Regions from separate parts of the Paenibacillus nicotianae genome, predicted to be linked through region 3. Evidence: riboswitches for the same ligand, from Rfam matches in the RefSeq annotation. Region 3 holds a riboswitch; each other region holds the start of a gene.
The links. Region 3 has a riboswitch for S-adenosylmethionine ahead of ACFSGI_RS03980 (methionine ABC transporter ATP-binding protein). Riboswitches for the same ligand answer to the same signal wherever they lie in the genome.

Region 1 (5,155 bases), on a different contig from region 3:
GACGATTCTGCACATCATATCCCGGATGATCTGGCAATGCTGGATAGAACACTTCAGCAATCTGTGGATGATCTACCAAATGCTTCGCCATTGCAGTAGCGTTATATTCATGACGCTCCATCCGCAATGCCAATGTTTTCATTCCGCGCATTAATTGATACGAATCGGTCGGTGATAACACTGCACCGATTGAGTTATGCAAAAATGCCATTTCAGCAGACAATTCTTCTCCTTTGGTCATAATCAGACCTGCTAGCACATCATTATGTCCACCTAGATATTTGGTCGCACTATGGATCACAATATCTGCTCCCAATTCAATCGGACGCTGGAAAAAAGGAGTCAATAGCGTATTATCCACGATCGTTAGCAACTGGTGACTTTTCGCCCAGGTAGCTACAGCTTTGATATCGGTCACCATCATCAACGGATTAGTTGGGGTCTCAATAAATACAGCTTTGGTGTTCGGTTGAACTATTTTTTCTAATGCTTCTAGGTCATTGGTATCTACATAAGAAGCCGTTACTCCAAATTTGGATAAAATGCGTTCCAAAAGACGATATGTGCCACCATACAGATCAAGCGATACGACCAGATGATCTCCCTGACCGAACAGCGCAAAAATAGTCTGTAATGCAGCCATACCGGAACTACAGGCAAATCCTGCATCTGCTGATTCTAATGCTGCTGAAGCTTGTTCTAGTACGGCGCGAGTTGGATTGGTTGTACGAATATAATCAAAGCCTGTACTTTTACCAAGAGCGGGATGACGGAAGGCGGTTGATTGATAAATCGGGAAATTAATCGCCCCTGTTACCGGTTCATTAATCGAACCGATCTGTGCCAATTTGCTTTCAATGTTAAGAGTTCGTTCGCTTGAATGATGATCCGTCATACTATAATTCCTCCTCTGAAATAACAATCAATTGGGTTGATCTCAAATTAGATACTATAATTACCTACTTCAGCTTTGGCACTTTCCAAATCATATGGTGTTTCTTGGTATACATAATAGTTGAGCCAGTTGGAAAATAATAAATTCGCATGAGCACGCCAGGTAGAAGGTGGTGTGCGAGTAGGATCATTATTTGGAAAATAATTTTTCGGCGGTGCAACATCCATTCCTTTCGCAATATCACGTTCATATTCCCATTTCAGTGACAAGGGATCGTATTCAGAATGCCCTGTTACAAAAATCTGACTGCCATCTTTGGTTGCAGCTAGATATACTCCTGCTTCTTCTGATTCTGATAAAATCTCCAATTCAGGAATTTTCGCAATATCTTCATGACGTACTTCGGTATGACGGGAATGAGGAGCAAAGTATAACTCATCAAATCCTCGTAGCAATTTTACGTTTTCTTTATTTAATGTATGTGGAAATACACCAAAACATTTTTCAGGTAAATCAACTTTGGGAACACCGAAATGATGGTACAGTCCTGCTTGTGAAGCCCAACAGATATGCATTGTTGAAGTAACATTTTTTTTACTCCAATCAAAAATCCCTTGAATCTCTTCCCAGTAGTTCACATCTTCAAAGTCCATCGTTTCTACAGGAGCGCCTGTGACGACCAGACCATCGAATCGTAGATGTTTGACTTCTTCAAATGTTTTATAAAATAAGTTCAAATATTCTGTTGATGTGTTTTTAGATGTATGGGATTGTGCATGTAACAAATAAATATCAATTTGAAGCGGGCTATTTCCCAGCAGACGTAGCAACTGCGTTTCTGTTGTTTCTTTTGTAGGCATTAAATTTAATATAGCAATCCGCAATGGACGAATATCCTGTTGAAATGCTTGACTGTCATCCATTACGAAAATATTTTCCCCAGTTAATACTTCTTTGGCAGGTAAACTATCTGGAATCTTGATTGGCATGTTTGTTCACTCCTTGAATGTGTATATTTTTTTATCATTTCAGGAGAAAGATTCATTAAGAGCATATACAAAAATGACCTTTCTCCTGATACTTGAGAAAGGTCATTTGCGATATGTTCGCGTATATAATAGACGCCTCTCTCATCTGTCAGCAGATATTAAGTCTAGGATGATCCATCAACTTATATCTCTGCAAGAATTAGCACCGTGCGGTTATACCGCCGGTTGCCGGGTTTCATCGGGCTAGTCCCTCCACCTGCTCTTGATAAGATTTGCTTATTCAATTTAAAATAACATGATTTGATACTTTTCTTATACCATAATTTATACTATTCTACTGTCTGCCGTCAAGTGCTGTGAAAAATGAGTGGGATCAAACCGATAAATAAGTTGTTGGTAACTGTATTGGTTGATTAAAAAAAGAGGTTTCTTATTTAAGCTTGAAAGGCTCTCAAGACCACGTTATACTTAACAAGTATTTGACGTTTTTTCATGGTTTTCATAAATATCTAAATCACAAAGAGGTGAATTTCAAAATGGAAGGCGACCCGAGGCCCAGTTGGCAGCAGGACGGATGGACAAATTGCAGGAAACAAACGACAACCATAGGGCACTGGAGTAACGCGCCATTATTGAAAAATCTTCTCCGTTTTTTCATAAATTATAGCGAAGCTTTGTAAACAGGTGTGCGGTTGCCGCTTCTTTCCCTGCTCATTTCATAATAAAGGGGTAGAACACAATGAAAGTTCGGCACGTTAATGCTGGAGCATTCACTCCAGTAGAAAATATTACCGACACACTGGTAGCACCTGAAGAAGGATTTTACTGGATCGATGCAGATTTGGAAGATTTGATAGAACTACAACCATTATTTATGCTTCATGATCTAGCTGTAGAAGATTGCTTGAGTGAAGAAGAACAACGTCCTAAGATCGAAATTTATGAAAGTCATTATTTTATTGTAGTGAACAGTATTCGTTTTGATAACGAAGAGATTTTTTTGCGTGCCCTGAATATTTTTCTAGGACGGCATTATATTATTACTGTCACCAAGCAGAAAATTAATGAATTGCGTGTACTCAAACCGATTCTATGGGAAGAGGAAGTTAGCCGCGCTGATAAATTTATGTATCTGTTAATTGACCTTGTTGTTGATAATTACTTCGCTGTAGGTGACCGGATCGAAGATCAAATCGAACTACTGGAAGAAAATATATTGATGCATACTAAAAAATCACATTTGAATGAAATTATTGGTTTGCGTGGCGAGATTTTATGGCTCAAACGTGTACTTGGCCCTCAGCGTGAAGTGATCAATACATTGAATAAAAAAGATCTTCGTCTGATCGATGATCAATTGCAAAAATATTTCAGTGACGTTTATGAGAATGCGGTAAAAGTATCCGAGATGTTTGATACGTTCCGCGATCTGATGGGTAACTTACGAGAAGCTTACCAGTCCAGTATCTCTAATCGTGCGAATGAAATTATGCGTGTTTTTACAGCAATCACAACGATATTTATGCCGTTGACTGTGATTACAGGTATTTATGGAATGAACTTTGAAGATATGCCCGAATTGCATTGGCGCTTCGGTTACCCGTTGGTCATCGGAATTATGATCACGTTAGGTCTAACTATGTTTTTCACTTTCCGCAAAAAAGATTGGATCTGAAACGATTAAAGCTGCCCTTATTCATCGTCATTAGATGAACAAGGACAGCTTTTTTTGATTGGTGACTTAGCGAGTTGGTCGCGCTTATGATACCAAGCGCTAGTTGTAAGATATTTTGCTGCACGAAAATCATTTTCCATTTGACTTGGTCGCGCTTATGATGCCAAGCGCTTAAGGAAGTTGCATCCAGCGGATCATGGTTTCTAGGTTTAGTCCATCTAAGCCGGGCACTGTAAAGTGAGCGCTATCGATTCGGGATAGAGAACTTACAGCGATTGTTTTCATCCCGATTTGACGAGCCGATTGAATCGACTCGGTAGAATCTTCGATAACCATTGTATGATAAGGATGAATATTTACGGAATTCGCTGCTTTGATAAATATTTCAGGATCAGGCTTGCTGAACTCTACATCATCCGATGTAATGATTCGGTTGAAGTACTGTCGTACTCCTAATTTCTCTACAACTTCTTCTGCATCGGTACGGTGAGATGCCAATACTACAGCAATGTTATGATCAGCAAAATGTTGAAGTAAATCATTTACGCCTGGCAACAATTCTGCGGATTCAATCGTTTCCGATTCTTCATCAATCACCGGAATTACGACACCTTCCAAGCCGAACACAATCGCACAAAGATCACGATTATTTGCTTCAAGCGGTTGTGTCATTGCTACTACATATTCTTGTCCATAATGCTCTATCGTCAACGGTTCCCCGCGAACAAGACTATACGTTGTTTTGTTGCCTTCTACATTCACATTTACAAGACGATCTTGGAATTGTACCCGGAAGGAGTACTCTGTCCAGCTTGGTGGTAACTTCGGTTCAAAATGCAGGCGACCATCATATTGACGCATTCCTGCAAATCCACCAATAATCGTTAGCCAGCTACCTGCCATCGAAGCCGCATGGATACCGTCTTTGACGTTGCCATGAATATCATCCAGATCCATACGTGCTGATTCGATAAAGAAATTATAAGCATGATCCATATTGCCAAGTTCTGCTGCAATAATCGCATGAATCGCTGCTGATAATGAAGAATCATGTGTCGTCAATGGCTCATAGTACGCATAGTTTTTTACTTTTTCTAGCTTGGTGAATTTCTCCCCTAGCAAATAAAATGCTAGAATCAGATCGGCTTGCTTAATTACTTGCTGACGATAAATGACTAATGGATGATAATGCAAAAGCAATGGATAATTTTCAGCCGGTGTACTGTCAAAATCCCATACGCCTTTATCCAGAAACGAATCATCTTGACCGATCAGTCCATTCTGACGATGGATATAGATTTCATCCGCAGCACGTGCCCAATCTGCAATTTCTTCCTCGGTTAGTCCCATTACACTGTGCATAGCAAGATAAGAATCTGGAGTCAATTCTTCCCACTGTGTTAATTCATGAACAGTAAATTCTAATGCATCTTTGACCATAATATTCGTATACGTATTGTTGTTCACAATCGCGGTATACTCATCAGGGCCGGTAACTCCATTAATACAGAATCCTTTGCCTGTAATCCAATTTCCTACTGATAAGAAGAATCTTGAAATCTCGATCAACATCTCTAGACCTTTGGTTTGCAAAAA
Region 2 (5,155 bases), on a different contig from region 3:
AAAGAATAGCGAATACCCATACAACCCCTTCTGCACCGATCACACCGATAAAAGCAAATGCAATCGCAGGCGCAATAAAAGCAGATAAACCAGCACCTAGATTAACAATCGACATGGCAGGTCCTTTATTTCCGCCTGCTACGGATGGAGCGAGTGCTGCAATCGGAACATAGCCAGCTAATAATCCACCCCAGATAAAGCCGACAATCGTAGTCATCCACAAGTTACCGTTTGTCCATTCAGGGATATAGAACAATAATAATGTGAAAATACCACAACCGACTCCACCAAACCACATCACTGTCTGTCTCCATCCAAATTTGTCGCCGATAATACCGAACAATAGATTAAATACGATATTTCCTAAAAAAATCGTTCCCCAGATATTTAACCATGTCCCTGTGGCGATTCCGTACTGCGCCATATGTAATGGTAAAAACACAGGGAATCCATAAGAACCGACGCTGTTGATAACTCGTACAATGCCACTTAATCCCACTTTGGGATGTGTTTTGACTATGGTTAATCCTTTACCAAGTTCACGTAAGGTTTCGCGCGCATTGCCTGCTTTTTTTGGTAAACGATCACGATTGATTAACAATGCGAAAATAGCACCGATTCCAGCAAGTACAACTGCACTCCATAATGTCTGCATATATCCTAAATGTTTGATTGCATAACTGGAATAATATGCTCCTAATACAAACATTCCTCCAGAGTAGGCTACCCAGAACCAACCAATTGCGGTACTTAATTTATTTTCAGGACTACGATAAGTAACCCAAGTTAAAAAGGAATACGCGAATAATGGATAGCCGAATCCTTTGACAGCATATGTTAATAACATGATAGGATAATTCAAATCAGTTACGCCAAAAGCGATAAAAGCAGAAGTACCGATCACATACGCGATAAATCCGATCAACATCGATTTTTTCGCTCCAAATGCTTCTAAAAATACGCCTGAAAACCATGAAGCTATCGCAAGTGTCACTCCATATACAGTAAATAAAAGACTGGCTTGCTGGATACTAAGCCCTCGTTCGACCAGATAAGGGCTTAACCAACCTGCTTCTAATCCATCCCCCATCATAAATATCAATACTCCGAGATATCCCCAGACTAATGTTTTGGGAATCCCGATACGATCTAATACGTTCATGACATACACTCCTTTTTGGACTTTACTGGTGGTCTACTTTTCTCAGATACTGCTTTCAGATGAAGAAATTGTTGTAGCTTTTGTAGCCGATTCCGCTAATGCTAATTGTGCAAAAAAGAGCTGTGTCGCATGCCATTTTTGGTAATCTTTTTGCAATAGATCAGAAGGTTGTGGTTGAAATGTAGTGATCTGCTCGGTCTGAGTAGACTGAATATCCAAAGCTGTATTACAGATATAGGCTGCTCCTACAATCGAAGCATGTTCAAATCCGGTACGGATACGGATTTCTTTACCTAATAGATCAGCGATACTCTGGATTAGCGTACGACTTTGTAATCCTCCTCCACATGCCCAGATATACGAACGATCTAGCGATACTACTTGTGCCAATTGATCGAAATTCACTTTGATCGAAAAAGCAATCTCATGTAATGCTGATCTGACAAAGTGAGCCCGGCTTAATTGGTCTGATAGTGGAGCATCGAATAGAAATCCTCCACGTACACGCGCATTTTTGGCAGAAGATAAATAAGAACCTAAAGCCGCTACACATTGACTGTCTTCCAGTTCATTCATCTCTTGCTCCATCATGGCGTATCCTTCATTGGGATAGAAAATAGATTGCAATTTCTGATAGTTCAGACCTGTGATCCCTGGATTCGTTTCGATCAAAAATTGATGTGGTGTTGTATATGCATTAATCCATGCTTGTGCTGAATCATCTGTTGTAAATGTATCTGTAATTTTAGCGATAGGTGTTGTTGTACCGGATACAATAACGATATCTTCTGCTTGTGCACCTGTACTATGGATAGCCAATTGGGTATCTCCGCCACCTACGATAACAGGGGTATCGACAGGCAAGTTCAATTCTGCTGCTACACCAGGTAGTAATGTTCCGAGCACGCTACCTGAAGGTACTAATGAAGGTAATACTGTCGGTTCAATGCCAAATGTATGACACATGTCTGTAGACCAGTCATTATGCTCTACATCATAGAGAAGAGTCTCACATGCTTGAGACGGTTCGTAACTTAGCACACCACTAAGCGCATAAGTGACCCAATCGCTAATACTGGTAAAGCGATTCAATCGTTGATACTGCTGTAGATGACGCTCACGTAATCCGACTAACTTCATTGCTGAAAATAAAGCAGACGGCGTTCTGCCTGTAATCGGATAAATAGAAGGTTGATCACTATATCGTTCTTCCCACTCTCGGCCGCGGTTATCAATATTCGGCAATCCAAGATAAGATTCACCGGCTTCATCGACCAGTACAATACCTTGACGCTGGCTTGTTGAAGTGACAGCGAGAATATGAATATCTGGAACGTTAGATAATGCTAACTTCGCAAGTCCAGCGATCTGTTCCCATAAGACTTCCGGTATAAAGTGACGTGCATCTGGATAAAGATCATCATTATGATACAAAATATCAGCTCGTTCAATCGATAATACATTACCGTTGATATCCACAACAGCTACACGAGCATTACCGGTACCGATATCAAAGACTAGATACGCTTGTTGTGTCATTGTTAATATCCTCCAAAATCGCTTTATTGTAGAGCACTTTCACTGCGGTGTCATGATGCTCAAACCAATCTATAACTGCTGTATTCATAATTTCTACATGATGGTCTTCGACTTCATACGTTGCACCTGCCAAATGTGGAATCGCCAAAACATTAGGCAATGAAATGAGTTCATAATCTTTAGGAAGCGGTGGCTCTTGATCAAATACGTCTATAATCGCTCCACGAATTTGATTCTGCTGTAACTGTTCAACTAATGCATCATGATCTACTACTACTGAACGTGCTGTATTTACAAAAATCGCATCATGTTTCATCGATTGCAATAATTCTGTGCCGATCAATCCTTTGGTATCTTCAGTTACAGGTAAATGAATAGATACAATATCGCTTGTAGCAAATAACTCGGCTAACGATACTTTTTGATCACGCGGGTCAGGGCTGGTTACATATGGATCGTAATAACGAATATCGCAAGGGAAGCTACGTAAAATACCTGCTGTACGCTGAGCTACCGCGCCAAAACCAACCATGCCTACTGTTTTGCCAGCCAGTTCATTACCTTTAAATTTGAGATAAGCAGTTAAGCTACCACTTTGCCATTCTCCTGCTTCTAACCATTGACTGGATGGAATAATACTGCGTAAAAAGGTAATCAGACTGCCAACTACCATTTCAGCTACAGCTTGTGCATTACGTGCAGGTGTATAGAAAACAGGAATACGACGATCTGTAGCAACAGGTACATTTACATTGGAAGGCGTGCCCCGGCAGACACCGATAAATTGAAGCTTAGGAACTGCTTGGATTACTTTTTCAGTAATTTGATCTAATTCTGCGATAATTGCATCTGCTTCAGTTTCTTGTAATAACGAGATTAATTCGTCTTCTTGATAAGCTTGTCCATGATCTTTCCAGCAACGGTAAATAACTTCTCCAAACGTATCTGCTAGTTGTTGACGACCTTGCTCATGATAAGGGGCTGTAATTAATATTTTCATTATTCAATCTCCTTTGGTACACTTAGGTGCAGTGTTATTTAAGTGAAGCTTTAAAGTAAGAAAGTAACATGGTAGAGAGAGTTCTTTGTTTGCTAGCGATAGCGGTATGATTGTAAGTGTTAAGATTTTACATAGACTCTATTCGGTATACTGAAAAAATACAAAAACCTCTTTCCCATATCAAGGAAAGAGGTTAGCTATCTATTCATTATGCTATTCAAATAATCCGAACAGAATAATGCAATAATTGATCCTGCTTTCCTATCTCCCAAGCGATTCAAGCTTGCTGGAATTGGCACGTTTTTGCCGAGGTTTCGTAGGGCCAGTCCCTCCACCTCTCTGGATAGAAAATTCAATGTATGTAGTTGTCAAAAAAGCTTGCAAATCCATATCAGACACGATAAGGTATAAAACATCTAAATTTGTCGAATACGAAATAATTTTCTTTATTCTAATTAAACCTAGTAAAAAAGTCAACATTAAATCTAAAATTTGATTTATGATAGTTTATAACGTATTCAAAGCCTATTTCTGCCCTCATTACAGTATTGGTATTACGAAAGGAGCATGATATATGTCTACTTATATTGATCAACAAGATGGAATATTCCCTTCTGTCTGCTCGCTGGATTGTCCTGATCAGTGCGGACTGCTTGTGCATAAAGAAAAAGGTAAAATCATCAAAATTGCTGGAGATCCTAACCATCCAGTTACCAAAGGCAACATTTGTAACAAAGTTCGTAATATGACAGAACGTATTTATGATACCAAGCGCCTGACTACTCCACTCAAACGAATCGGAGCCAAAGGTGAAGGTCTTTTTGAGCCTATTTCATGGGAAGAAGCTATCACCACGATTACTTCAAAATGGAAAACGTTAATATCTACTTCCGGCCCTGAAAGTATTCTTCCATATAGCTTTTATGGCAATATGGGCAATCTGTCCGCAGAAGGCATGGATCGCCGCTTTTTCCATCGTATGGGTGCAAGCCTACTCGAACGGACAATTTGTACAGCCGCCGGTTCAGCCGGTTATAAATACACAATGGGTGGCAGTATTGGTACTGATCCTGAAGATACAGTAGATACACAGTTATTTATTTTCTGGGGGATTAATGCTGTCAGCACTAATATGCATCAGGTGACTTTAGCTCAACAAGCTCGCAAAAAAGGTGCTAAAGTGATTGTGATCGATGTGCATAAAAATCAAACAGGACGATCGGCGGATTGGTTTATTCCGATTTTGCCAGGAACAGATAGTGCACTAGCTCTAGGAATGATGCATATTTTATTTGCTGAAAATAAAGTAAACGAAGATTTTATGAAGCAATATACAGTAGGACATGAACAATTGCGTGAGCATGTGAAGCAATATGATCCTGCAACCGTATCAACGATTACAGGCGTACCTGTAGATGATCTATATCAATTGACTCGTATGTATGGAGATGCTA
Region 3 (5,155 bases):
CTGTTTTTATAAAGGGTGGTTTTTTACTATGTAAAATATCATTTGTTTGTTGACACGGTTCTGTCATAATACAAGGATTGATCATTTTTTGTCACAATCCAGTGGTTCCGTCTATTTTGCAATCAGGTATACTAAAGTAGGACATAAATATTGTGTAACTATCATATAAAATAGCGGGTGATTCTCTAAATGGCAAGAAAGTTCAGAATAACAACTACACATCTAAAATGGTTGAGCTTTGTCACCTGTGTTGTTATGTTTTTGGCAACAATGGGGGGACTTGTAGTAACCAAATCAGGTTCAGGACTCGGTTGCGGAACAGAATGGCCATTATGCCATGGTAAATTTGTACCTGCGTATACGATTGCTTCACTGATCGAGTATTCGCATCGAGCGATTAGTGCTCTAGCAGGATTCACAGCATTATTTTCTTTTATTGGTTTTATCTTTTTTAATAAGCATCGTGAACTTAAAGTATATGCATCGTTAACCTTACTATTTGTGTTAGTACAAGCAGCTATGGGTGCATTGGCTGTTGTATTTTCGCAATCTGCTCCAATTATGGCCTTACATTTCGGATTTGCAATGATTGCTTTTGCTAGTTCGTCGATGATGGCACTTGGTGCAAGGCGGATGGATCAGCAAAAAGGAGATTTACCGATTCCAGATGAACCACCGGTGAGTAAAGGGATGCGTAATCTGACATGGTTCGCAACGATCTATACGTACATGGTGGTGTATACAGGAGCCTTTGTAACGCATACCAGTTCTAGAGGTGGGTGTTCAGGTGTATTACTATGTAATGGTTCAATTTTACCGGAATTATCTGGTGGAGTAGCTATTGCATTTCTTCATCGCGTAGCAGCATATAGTTTGTTAATCGTGATTGCAGTATTAGCGCACTATGCGTACCGTCGTCATCCGTATAATCCAGGTATTCGTAAGTTAGGTGTAACTGCAATTGTATTTATTATTATGCAGATTCTGAGCGGTATGTTGAATATTGTAACGATGAAAATCCCTGAATGGTATTTCTTCTCCAGTATGTTGCATACGTTGTTGATTCAGATTTTGTTCGGTGTGTTATGTTATATGAGTGTACGAGTATGGCAATTAAGTCGTGGTACACGTGGCAAATTAGGACAAAATGTATAGTAGTAGCACCATGTGGTAGAGCTTCAAAAAGGGAATACACACCAAATTATTAGTGTCTTATGAACAAATGATGAAGAATTTCTAATTTCCTTAGGAAATATTCATTTTTGCTTTGACAAAGAGTGTGAAGTTCACTATACTGAGAAAAGATTTTCATTTTCATTCGAATTTTTCATATTTTCTTATCGAGAGTGGTGGAGGGACTGGCCCGATGAAACCCGGCAACCGATTTTGGAACAACTCATAGGTAGTTTTCCAAAATGTCATGGTGCTAATTCCTTCAAAATGGCGTGTGCAGTTCGTACATAGCGATTTTGGCAGATGAGAAGGAAGTATCTCTAATAATAGAGAACCCTTTTCTGCGAAAGGGTTCTTTTTTTGTATAAAGAAGAGAGAAGCGAATACCGACATATATGATAACGAGAATATATCCGACTTATTCGATGGCTTATATATGATTAATGTAATATGAGTATAGGAATGATGAAATAGAAGGAAGGAGCACCTATCTGTGATTGAATTAAAAAGTATTACCAAAACGTATGGTAAAGGGAAAAATCTAAGCCCTGCGTTAAGTGGTATAGATTTGAAAATAGAAAAAGGCGAGATTTTCGGCGTTATTGGTCATTCTGGTGCAGGTAAAAGTACATTGATTCGATGTATTAATTTACTAGAACGTCCAACATCCGGTGAAGTATGGATCGATGGTGTCGAGATGACCAAGCTGAACAAAGCACGTTTACAAGCAAGACGACGCAAAATAGGAATGATTTTTCAACATTTTAATCTATTATCTTCAGCGACAGTATACGAGAATATCGCTTTTCCTTTGCGCTTAGTCAAAACACCTGAACGCAAAATCAAAGAAAAAGTGAAAGAACTGCTAGCTCTTGTTGGACTGGAACAACATGCAAGTAAATATCCTGCTCAATTGTCAGGCGGGCAAAAACAGCGTGTCGGTATTGCTCGGTCGCTAGCGAGTGACCCTGATGTATTGCTCTGTGATGAAGCAACATCTGCTCTTGATCCTCAGACCACGAATTCGATTCTGAAATTGCTAGTCGATATCAATGAGCGCTTTAATTTAACGATTATTTTAATCACCCATGAAATGCATGTGATTCAGAGTATTTGCGATAAAGTAGCTGTTATTCATCGGGGTGGTATTGTAGAACAAGGTGCAGTAACGAATGTTTTTTTGAAGCCACAGCATGAAGTCACACGCGATTTTATTTTAAATGAGTCCAATAATGCTGAACTGCTAACTACTTCATGGACAGCACCAAATGTTCCTAATTCATTGACTGTCAAAGTGTCTTTCTTAGGAGATAAAACGTACGAATCGATTCTGTCGCAAACGGTACGTCAAACAGGAGTAGATTTCGCTATTTTGCAAGGAACGATTTCAACATTGAAAAATGTACCTTATGGACAGTTGATAGTTCGCTTTGAAGGAACAGAAGGAGACATTACGCGTACAATCGATGGATTGACCGCTGAAGGTCTTGATGTGGAGGTGATCAACTGATGGGTGAATTAGATTTTTCACAAATTGATTGGAATGAATTCGGGACAGCGACCTTAGATACACTCAAAATGGTAGGAGCTTCTGGATTGTTTACATTAATTTTAGGATTACCTTTAGGAATTTTGTTATTTATTACAGGGCGTTCTACTGTAGCTTGGGTTCGTTATTTCTATGCAGTTATCGCATTTATCGTTAATATTTTGCGTTCGGTTCCATTTATTATTCTGATCGTAGCCATATTGCCATTAACGCAAATTCTAGTAGGAACAACGATTGGTGTACTTGGAACGATACCACCATTAGTAATAGCCGCCGCACCATTTTTTGCTAGATTAGTAGAAACCGCACTTCGTGAAGTTGATCGTGGTGTGATTGAAGCAGCAAATGCTATGGGAGCTTCGTTGTGGCAGATTATCACGCGCGTTCTTGTACGTGAAGCGATGCCAGGACTACTTGCAGGCTTGACCGTTACTGTTGTTGCGCTAGTGTCGAATACAGCGATGGCTGGGATGATCGGCGCAGGAGGACTGGGAACGCTTGCGATTAACTATGGTTATTACCGTTATGATACAGCGATCATGTTAGTTGCTGTCGTCATCATGGTGATTATTGTACAAATTCTACAAATGCTTGGTGATCGTCTAGTTGTTCATTTTTCTAGAAGATAAGAATCAAGCTAGATTATAAAATACTGAACAGGTCATAAATAAAGGTTAGTAATTCTGCTGAGTATATCTAGCTTTATGTGCCATAAAAATATTCAGCGTCTTTATATATTAGCTTAAATATCAAAAAACAAACAAAGGGGTAGAGAAGATGAAAAAATGGACTTTGATTTTGCTAAGTATTATGTTGGTTGCGATCGTATCGGCTTGCGGTAATAAAGCAGCAGACAACACAGCAGCAACAGGAACAACAGAAGGCGGAGCAGAAACAGTGACATTGAAAGTAGGCGCAACAGCAGTACCTCACGCTGAAATCTTAAAGCATATTCAACCTGCACTTGCTAAAGAAGGCGTTAATTTACAAGTCGTCGAATTTACAGATTATATTCAACCTAACGTTCAATTGAACGGTAAACAGTTAGATGCGAACTACTTCCAAACATTGCCTTACCTTGAAGAGCAAAACAAATCTCGTAGTATGACGTTAAAAGCTGTACAACCTGTACACATCGAGCCTTTTGGAGCTTATTCTACAAAATATAAATCTATCGATGAATTGCCAGACGGTGCAAATATCGCTATTCCTAACGAAGTATCTAACGGAGCACGCGCTTTGATTTTGCTTGCTAACAATGGATTGATTGAATTGAAAGACAAAACAAATATCACTTCTTCTGTAAAAGACATTACAGCTAATCCTAAAAACTTTAAATTTACACCGATGGATGCTGCTTTTATCACTAGACAATTGGATCAAGTAGACTTGGGTATGATTAACATGAACTATGTATTAGAAGCTAAAATCGATCCTAAATCTGCATTGTTGACAGAAACAAGTAGCGCACCTTATGCGAACTACCTGGTCACTCGCGAAGACAACCAAAATGATCCAGCTATCGAAAAATTGAAAAAAGCTTTAACATCTGATGATGTTAAAAAATTCATCGAAGATACGTACAATGGTGCTGTAATCCCTGCATTTTAATTAAAACGTAATTACTGAATTTATTTCAAGAGGGCATGACTTTTTTATAAGTCATGCCCTTTTTAGGTGTTTACTTTTTATTCGGCATTATTAAAAATTCATAGTTTTATATTGTATTGGCACGATTTTCTCCAATGATAACATCATGAACGAGAGGTGTATGTATAGCACGAGTCACCTCTATAAGATCCTGTGGAGCAAGTTCTACTTGCATCCCTATTTTGCCTGCGCTGACAATCATCGTTTCAAGGATCATCGCTTCTTCATCGATAAAAGTAGGATACAATTTCTTCATGCCGATAGGAGAACAGCCTCCTCGAATATAACCTGTCCATTTCTGCAATTCATTTACAGGTAGCATATCTAGTTTCTTTTCTCCCGCTGCTTTGGCTGCTTTTTTAAGATCTAATTCGGCGCCTACTGGAATCACAAAAATAAATAAGTTATCTTTACTTTGGATCACTAATGTTTTGAATACCATTTCAGGTGGTTTATTAATTTTAGCGGCAACGGCGTTACCATGAATTTTGCCATCTTTATTGTCGTATTCGATAATCTCATATGAAATATTGGCTTTGTCTAAAATGCGCATCGCATTGGTTTTGCTAGTATTCATCGAATATACCTCCTTCTACCAAACAGCGTAATATATCTATTATAAACTATCTTTTTGCTGTTCGTATTCCTAGTTGCGGTGTTGTTTGATGATCCTTTTGACATCTATAGGTCAAGGTCTGTACACTAGATAAGAATAAGTATCATCCAAAAGTGACAATACAAACGTATTATAGGATAGAAGTGAAATATAAGTAGAAGATATGC

Region 1: linked by a shared signal. The riboswitch ahead of metA (homoserine O-acetyltransferase MetA) and the one ahead of ACFSGI_RS03980 (methionine ABC transporter ATP-binding protein) in region 3 are both predicted to bind S-adenosylmethionine.
Region 2: linked by a shared signal. The riboswitch ahead of ACFSGI_RS05645 (2-hydroxyacid dehydrogenase) and the one ahead of ACFSGI_RS03980 (methionine ABC transporter ATP-binding protein) in region 3 are both predicted to bind S-adenosylmethionine.

Annotation. Positions count from the first base shown of each region.
Region 1 covers NZ_JBHUGF010000010.1:2,495,563-2,500,717, forward strand. Annotated here, with positions in the region: gene ACFSGI_RS15130 (aminotransferase class I/II-fold pyridoxal phosphate-dependent enzyme) at 1-895, opposite strand, end outside; gene metA (homoserine O-acetyltransferase MetA) at 943-1,884, opposite strand; SAM riboswitch class I at 2,023-2,156, opposite strand; gene corA (magnesium/cobalt transporter CorA) at 2,624-3,559, shown strand; gene ACFSGI_RS15145 (HAD-IA family hydrolase) at 3,731-5,155, opposite strand, start outside.
Region 2 covers NZ_JBHUGF010000010.1:309,794-314,948, reverse strand. Annotated here, with positions in the region: gene ACFSGI_RS05655 (MFS transporter) at 1-1,162, opposite strand, end outside; gene ACFSGI_RS05650 (FGGY-family carbohydrate kinase) at 1,205-2,701, opposite strand; gene ACFSGI_RS05645 (2-hydroxyacid dehydrogenase) at 2,673-3,701, opposite strand; SAM riboswitch class I at 3,960-4,051, opposite strand; gene ACFSGI_RS05640 (molybdopterin oxidoreductase family protein) at 4,276-5,155, shown strand, end outside.
Region 3 covers NZ_JBHUGF010000009.1:178,919-184,073, reverse strand. Annotated here, with positions in the region: gene ACFSGI_RS03985 (COX15/CtaA family protein) at 208-1,155, shown strand; SAM riboswitch class I at 1,335-1,483, shown strand; gene ACFSGI_RS03980 (methionine ABC transporter ATP-binding protein) at 1,667-2,683, shown strand; gene ACFSGI_RS03975 (methionine ABC transporter permease) at 2,683-3,351, shown strand; gene ACFSGI_RS03970 (MetQ/NlpA family ABC transporter substrate-binding protein) at 3,500-4,333, shown strand; gene ybaK (Cys-tRNA(Pro) deacylase) at 4,440-4,949, opposite strand.